Linked DNA regions of Methanococcus vannielii SB. Each later gene encodes a partner of the first gene's protein in a complex. Links are inferred from orthologs where the notes say so. Each region holds a gene or a part of one and is shown in the gene's direction. Other genes may lie near its edges.

Region 1 (3,311 bases):
CATCTGAACCAGTAATTACTGTTGCAATCGAAGCTAAAAACACGAAAGATTTACCGAAATTAATCGAGATTTTAAGGCAGATTGGAAGAGAAGATAACACTGTAAGAATCGAAATCAATGAAGAAACCGGTGAACACTTAATCAGCGGTATGGGTGAACTCCACATTGAAGTTATCACAAATACCAAGATTGGAAGGGACGGTGGAATTGAAGTAGATGTTGGTGAACCAATTATCGTTTATAGGGAAACCATTACAGGAACTTCCCCTGAAATTGAAGGAAAATCACCAAACAAGCACAACAAGCTCTACATGATTGCAGAACCAATGGAAGAGTCAGTTTATGCAGCATACGTTGAAGGTAAAATCCACGATGAAGACTTCAAAAAGAAGACTAACGTAGATGCAGAGACTAGGTTAATCGAAGCTGGACTTGAAAGAGAACAGGCTAAAAAAGTTATGTCAATTTACAATGGAAACATGATTGTAAACATGACAAAAGGTATTGTTCAACTCGATGAAGCAAGAGAATTAATCATTGAGGGTTTCAAAGAAGGTGTAAAAGGAGGGCCACTTGCATCTGAAAGAGCTCAAGGAGTAAAAATCAAACTAATTGATGCAACTTTCCACGAAGATGCAATCCACAGAGGGCCTTCACAAATCATCCCTGCAATTAGATTTGGAGTAAGAGATGCAGTTTCAAGTGCAAAACCAATTCTCTTGGAACCTATGCAAAAAATTTACATTAACACGCCACAGGATTACATGGGTGATGCGATCAGAGAAATCAACAACAGGAGAGGGCAGATTGTTGACATGGAACAGGAAGGTGACATGGCAATTATCAAAGGAAGTGTTCCTGTTGCTGAAATGTTTGGATTCGCTGGTGCAATTCGTGGTGCAACCCAAGGTAGATGTTTATGGAGTGTTGAATTCTCAGGATTCGAAAGAGTACCAAATGAAATTCAAACTAAGGTTGTTGCTCAAATTAGAGACAGAAAAGGTTTAAAATCAGAATAAACGACCACCATAAAATATATATACCTTTTTCTACTACACTTATTACACTTTACGGTTGAGTCTAAAACTTGAATCAATCTAAATAAATGAAAAAACATCAATCTAAAACTCTATTATGGAGGAATGATCATGGCAAAAACAAAACCAATTCTTAACGTTGCTTTTATCGGTCACGTAGACGCAGGTAAATCAACAACCGTAGGAAGATTATTATTAGACGGTGGAGCTATTGACCCACAATTAATCGTTAGATTAAGAAAAGAAGCTGAAGAAAAAGGAAAAGCAGGATTCGAATTTGCTTACGTTATGGACGGTTTAAAGGAAGAAAGAGAAAGGGGAGTTACAATTGACGTAGCTCACAAAAAATTCCCAACCGCAAAATACGAAGTTACAATCGTAGACTGCCCGGGCCACAGGGACTTCATTAAAAACATGATTACCGGTGCTTCACAAGCTGATGCAGCTGTTTTAGTTGTAAACGTTGACGATGCTAAATCTGGTATCCAACCCCAAACAAGAGAACACGTGTTCTTAATCCGAACTTTAGGTGTAAGACAGTTAGCTGTTGCAGTTAACAAAATGGACACCGTAAACTTCTCAGAAGCTGATTACAACGAATTAAAGAAAATGATTGGCGATCAGTTATTAAAAATGATTGGATTTAACCCTGAACAGATCAATTTTGTTCCAGTTGCTTCACTCCACGGTGACAACGTATTCAAAAAATCAGAAAGAACCCCATGGTACAAGGGCCCTACAATTGCAGAAGTTATTGACGGCTTCCAACCGCCTGAAAAACCAACTAACTTACCATTAAGATTGCCTATCCAAGATGTTTACTCAATTACAGGTGTAGGTACAGTTCCAGTAGGAAGAGTTGAAACCGGTATCATTAAACCAGGTGACAAAGTTGTCTTTGAACCTGCTGGAGCAATTGGAGAAATTAAAACTGTAGAAATGCACCACGAACAATTACCAAGTGCTGAACCTGGAGACAACATCGGTTTCAACGTAAGAGGCGTTGGTAAAAAAGACATCAAGAGAGGAGACGTTTTAGGACACACTACCAATCCTCCAACAGTTGCTACTGACTTTACTGCACAGATTGTTGTTTTACAACACCCTTCAGTATTAACCGTAGGATACACTCCAGTATTCCACACACACACAGCACAAATTGCATGTACTTTTGCAGAAATCCAGAAAAAATTAAATCCTGCAACTGGTGAAGTTTTAGAAGAAAACCCAGACTTCTTAAAAGCTGGTGATGCTGCAATCGTTAAATTAATTCCTACAAAGCCAATGGTTATAGAAAGCGTTAAAGAAATTCCACAACTTGGTAGATTCGCAATCAGAGATATGGGTATGACCGTTGCTGCAGGTATGGCTATCCAAGTTACAGCTAAAAACAAATAATTTAGCTTAACTCCCATTCCTTTTATTTAAAACACGGAAAAGAGAGGAATATTATGCAAAAAGCAAGAATTAAACTATCAAGTACTAAACACGAAGAATTAGACAGCGTATGCAACCAGATAAAAGCAATTGCTGAAAAAACTGGTGTAGATATGGCGGGACCAATTCCATTACCAACAAAATCATTGAAAATCACGACAAGAAAATCAACTGACGGCGAAGGTTCATCATCATTTGATAGGTGGACTATGAGAGTTCATAAAAGAGTCATTGACATTGAAGCCGATGAAAGAACTATGAAACACATCATGAAAGTAAGAATTCCTGACGCAGTCCAGATAGAAATTGAATTAAGAAGCTAATTTTTGTTCATTTAATCCTGCAAAAGCCAGACATATTGTAATCTGAGATATGAGGATTGCAATAAAAATTCTTTTTTTCAAATTTTAGAAATTTAAATCATAACTTATTTATAAATACGAGAGTATAATAATTATACCTTATTCCAAAGTGGATAGGGAGTAAGATTTTTTTCGACCATTGTTCAAAGTAATTATGGTATATTTTTTATTTTTTAATAAAGTATTAATAACAATTTAAACACAATATGCCCATGTATAACTTTTTTAATAAGCGGTGGTAAATTGGTATTTAAAGCGTATGACATTAGGGGCATTTATAAAAATGAATTAGATGACGATTTTGCATATTCTCTTGGAAAATTACTTGGGGAAAAATACAAAAAAATACTTGTAGGGCAAGACATTAGAATCGGCTCTGAAAAACTATTAAAACCCCTTATCTATGGTTTACTTGAAAACTCAGATGTTTATTACGCTGGAGAAATTTCTACCCCACTGATGTATTTTGGAACTA
Region 2 (3,060 bases), 570 kb from region 1 along the record:
TTGGTAGGTAAATCATTAGGTCCAGTTCTAGGCCCTAGGGGTAAAATGCCACAACCAGTGCCTGGAAATGCAAATTTGGCTCCATTGGTTGCTAGATTCAAAAAAACAGTAGCCATAAATACAAGGGATAAATCGTTATTCCAAGTATACATTGGAACTGAAGCTATGAGTGATGAAGAAATCGCTGCAAATGCGGAAGCAATTTTAAACGTAGTGGCTAAAAAATACGAAAAAGGCCTCTACCACGTAAAGAGTGCATTTACAAAACTCACTATGGGTGCAGCAGCCCCCATATCAAAATAAGGGGTTGAAAGTATGATCGACGCAAAATCAGAGCATAAAATTGCCCCTTGGAAAATTGAAGAAGTTAATGCATTAAAAGAATTACTTAAAAGTGCGAATGTTATTGCATTAATTGACATGATGGAAGTTCCTGCAGTACAGCTCCAAGAAATTAGGGACAAAATCAGAGACCAAATGACATTAAAAATGTCAAGAAACACTTTGATTAAAAGAGCAGTTGAGGAAGTTGCTGAAGAAACTGGCAACCCTGAATTTGCTAAATTAGTAGATTACTTGGACAAAGGGGCGGCAATCGTTGTTACAGAAATGAATCCGTTCAAATTATTTAAAACACTTGAAGAAAGTAAAAGTCCTGCTCCAATAAAAGGAGGCGCTATTGCACCATGCGATATCGAAGTTAAATCCGGTTCAACTGGAATGCCACCGGGGCCATTTTTAAGTGAATTAAAGGCAGTTGGAATCCCGGCTGCAATCGATAAAGGTAAAATTGGAATTAAAGAAGACAAAGTCGTTGCAAAAGAAGGCGATGTAATATCACCTAAACTTGCAGTAGTACTTTCTGCATTAGGTATTAAACCAGTTACAGTTGGTTTGAACGTTCTCGGAGTTTACGAAGAAGGTGTAATCTATACATCCGATGTATTAAGAATCGATGAAGAAGAATTCTTAGGTAAACTTCAAAAAGCGTACACTAACGCATTTAATTTATCAGTTAATGCGGTTATACCTACGAGTGCAACAATTGAAACAATTGTTCAAAAAGCATTCAACGATGCAAAAGCAGTATCCGTTGAAAGTGCATTCATAACAGAAAAAACTGCTGATGCAATCCTTGGAAAAGCTCATGCTCAAATGATTGCAGTTGCTAAATTAGCTGGCGATGAAGCATTAGATGATGACTTAAAAGAACAAATCTCATCCAGTGCAGTAGTAGCTACTGAAGAAGCTCCAAAAGCAGAAACTAAGAAGGAAGAGAAAAAAGAAGAAGCTGCTCCTGCTGCAGGTCTTGGATTACTCTTCTAAAATTTTACCGAAAAAAATATATATGGAAATAAATAATTTCAAAAAAGAGTTCATACATCTTGGAGGTGTACTTTATGGAATACATATACGCAGCATTATTATTAAATTCAGCAAACAAAGAAGTAACCGAAGAAGCAGTTAAAGCAGTTTTAGTTGCAGGCGGTATCGAAGCTAACGATGCTAGAGTTAAAGCATTAGTTGCAGCATTGGAAGGCGTTGACATTGCAGAAGCTATCGCAAAAGCTGCTATCGCACCAGTTGCAGCTGCTGCTCCTGTTGCAGCTGCTGCTGCTCCAGCTGAAGTTAAAAAAGAAGAAAAGAAGGAAGACACAACGGCTGCTGCAGCTGCAGGTCTTGGCGCTTTATTCATGTAATAAAGCTAAATTCCATTCTTTTTATTTTACCAAAATTAATTTATATATTTAAATGTATAAACTATATATAAATATTTATATACTATATAAATAGAAAAATATAGCATATATATAAACTGGTGAAAGAATGGAGCCTGAAATTAAGATTGTAAACGTGGTTGTATCCACCCAGATAGGTACTGATATCGATTTAGAATATGCTGCGGACATTTTAGATAACGCAGAATATGAACCAGAACAATTTCCAGGATTAGTTTGTAGATTGAGTGATCCTAAGGTTGCACTTTTAATATTTAGAAGTGGCAAATTAAATTGTACGGGTGCAAAAAGTAAAGAAGATGCGGAAATTGCAATTAAAAAAATAATAAAAGAACTAAAGGAAGCTGGAATGGAAATTATAGATAATCCCGTAGTAAGTGTACAAAACATGGTTGCAACAACAGAACTTGGTATGGAACCAAATTTAGATGATATTTCAACCTTAGAATGCACCGAATACGAACCTGAGCAGTTCCCAGGTCTTGTTTATAGATTAAGCGACCCTAAAGTAGTAGTACTAATATTTGGCAGTGGAAAAGTCGTAATTACGGGTTTAAAAGTAATTGAAGATGCATATATTGCATTTGACAAAATATCTGCAACATTAAAAGAATTAGAACAGGAATTATATTAAAACGGGATATTCGTGATTGCAATAATTGACTACAATGCGGGAAACTTAAGAAGTATTGAAAAGGCTTTTGAACTTTACACTAAAGATATAATTGTTACAAATGATCCTGAAACCATATTTAGCGCAGATAAACTAATTTTACCAGGAGTTGGAAATTTCGGAGATTCAATGAAAAATCTAGCTCAAAAAACTGGCGATTATTCTTTAATTGAAGTAATAAGTCGCTGCGTTGGTAAAGTACCTTTTTTAGGCATATGTCTTGGTATGCAACTACTTTTAGATAGGAGCGAAGAACAAAAAGAAATTTCAGGACTAAAAGTTATAAATGGGGACGTAATTAGGTTTAAAAATGTTCGAAAAATCCCCCATATGGGCTGGAATACTGTAAATCAAGTAAAAGACATCCCGATTTTTGAAGGAATAAATAATAATGAATATTTTTATTTCGTACACTCCTACCATGTAAATCCAGTAGATAACAGTACAATTTCTGGAATTACCGATTACGTTTACGAATTTCCATCAGTATTAACTAAAGGAAACATCTATGCAACACAATTTCATCCTGAAAAAAGTGGTAAAAACGGGCTAAAAATGATAGAAAATTTCGTAGAATTGATTTAATACTTATAAACAACTTAAAAACTACTAAAAAGAATTACAATTAAATAAATTTTAATTAAAATT

What was found.
Region 2: the proteins of tuf (region 1) and rpl12p are in contact, whole or in part, in a crystal structure (PDB 3WY9), measured with the Pyrococcus horikoshii proteins. The link is inferred for Methanococcus vannielii SB from one-to-one orthologs. Residues at the interface, in WP_010885563.1 of Pyrococcus horikoshii: Lys125, Glu126, Phe129, Arg132, Thr133, Lys165, Leu166, Thr169, Lys324, Gln326, Leu359, Ala360, Ile369, Glu372, Ile384, Ile422, Ser423, Gln425; in WP_010886059.1 of Pyrococcus horikoshii: Glu96, Glu97, Leu100, Leu103, Ser104, Ala105, Leu106, Phe107, Gly108.

The regions. Positions count from the first base shown.
Region 1 is NC_009634.1:730,167-733,477, forward strand. What follows is about bases 319-3,291. They hold tuf (translation elongation factor EF-1 subunit alpha), read left to right. Parts: upstream 319-1,148; coding sequence 1,149-2,435; downstream 2,436-3,291. Other genes in these bases: MEVAN_RS03480 (elongation factor EF-2), read left to right, coding at 319-1,019; rpsJ (30S ribosomal protein S10), read left to right, coding at 2,489-2,797; MEVAN_RS03495 (phosphomannomutase/phosphoglucomutase), read left to right, coding at 3,080-3,291. Also shown: more of MEVAN_RS03480, read left to right, coding at 1-318; more of MEVAN_RS03495, read left to right, coding at 3,292-3,311. UniProt on the Methanocaldococcus jannaschii protein: GTP hydrolase that promotes the GTP-dependent binding of aminoacyl-tRNA to the A-site of ribosomes during protein biosynthesis.
Region 2 is NC_009634.1:1,297,231-1,300,290, reverse strand. The notes cover bases 329-3,050. They hold rpl12p (50S ribosomal protein P1), read left to right. Parts: upstream 329-1,400; coding sequence 1,401-1,700; downstream 1,701-3,050. Other genes in these bases: hisH (imidazole glycerol phosphate synthase subunit HisH), read left to right, coding at 2,386-2,997; MEVAN_RS06560 (TATA-box-binding protein), read left to right, coding at 1,828-2,373; MEVAN_RS06570 (50S ribosomal protein L10), read left to right, coding at 329-1,326. Also shown: MEVAN_RS06575 (50S ribosomal protein L1), read left to right, coding at 1-303; more of MEVAN_RS06570, read left to right, coding at 316-328. UniProt on the Methanocaldococcus jannaschii protein: Forms part of the ribosomal stalk, playing a central role in the interaction of the ribosome with GTP-bound translation factors.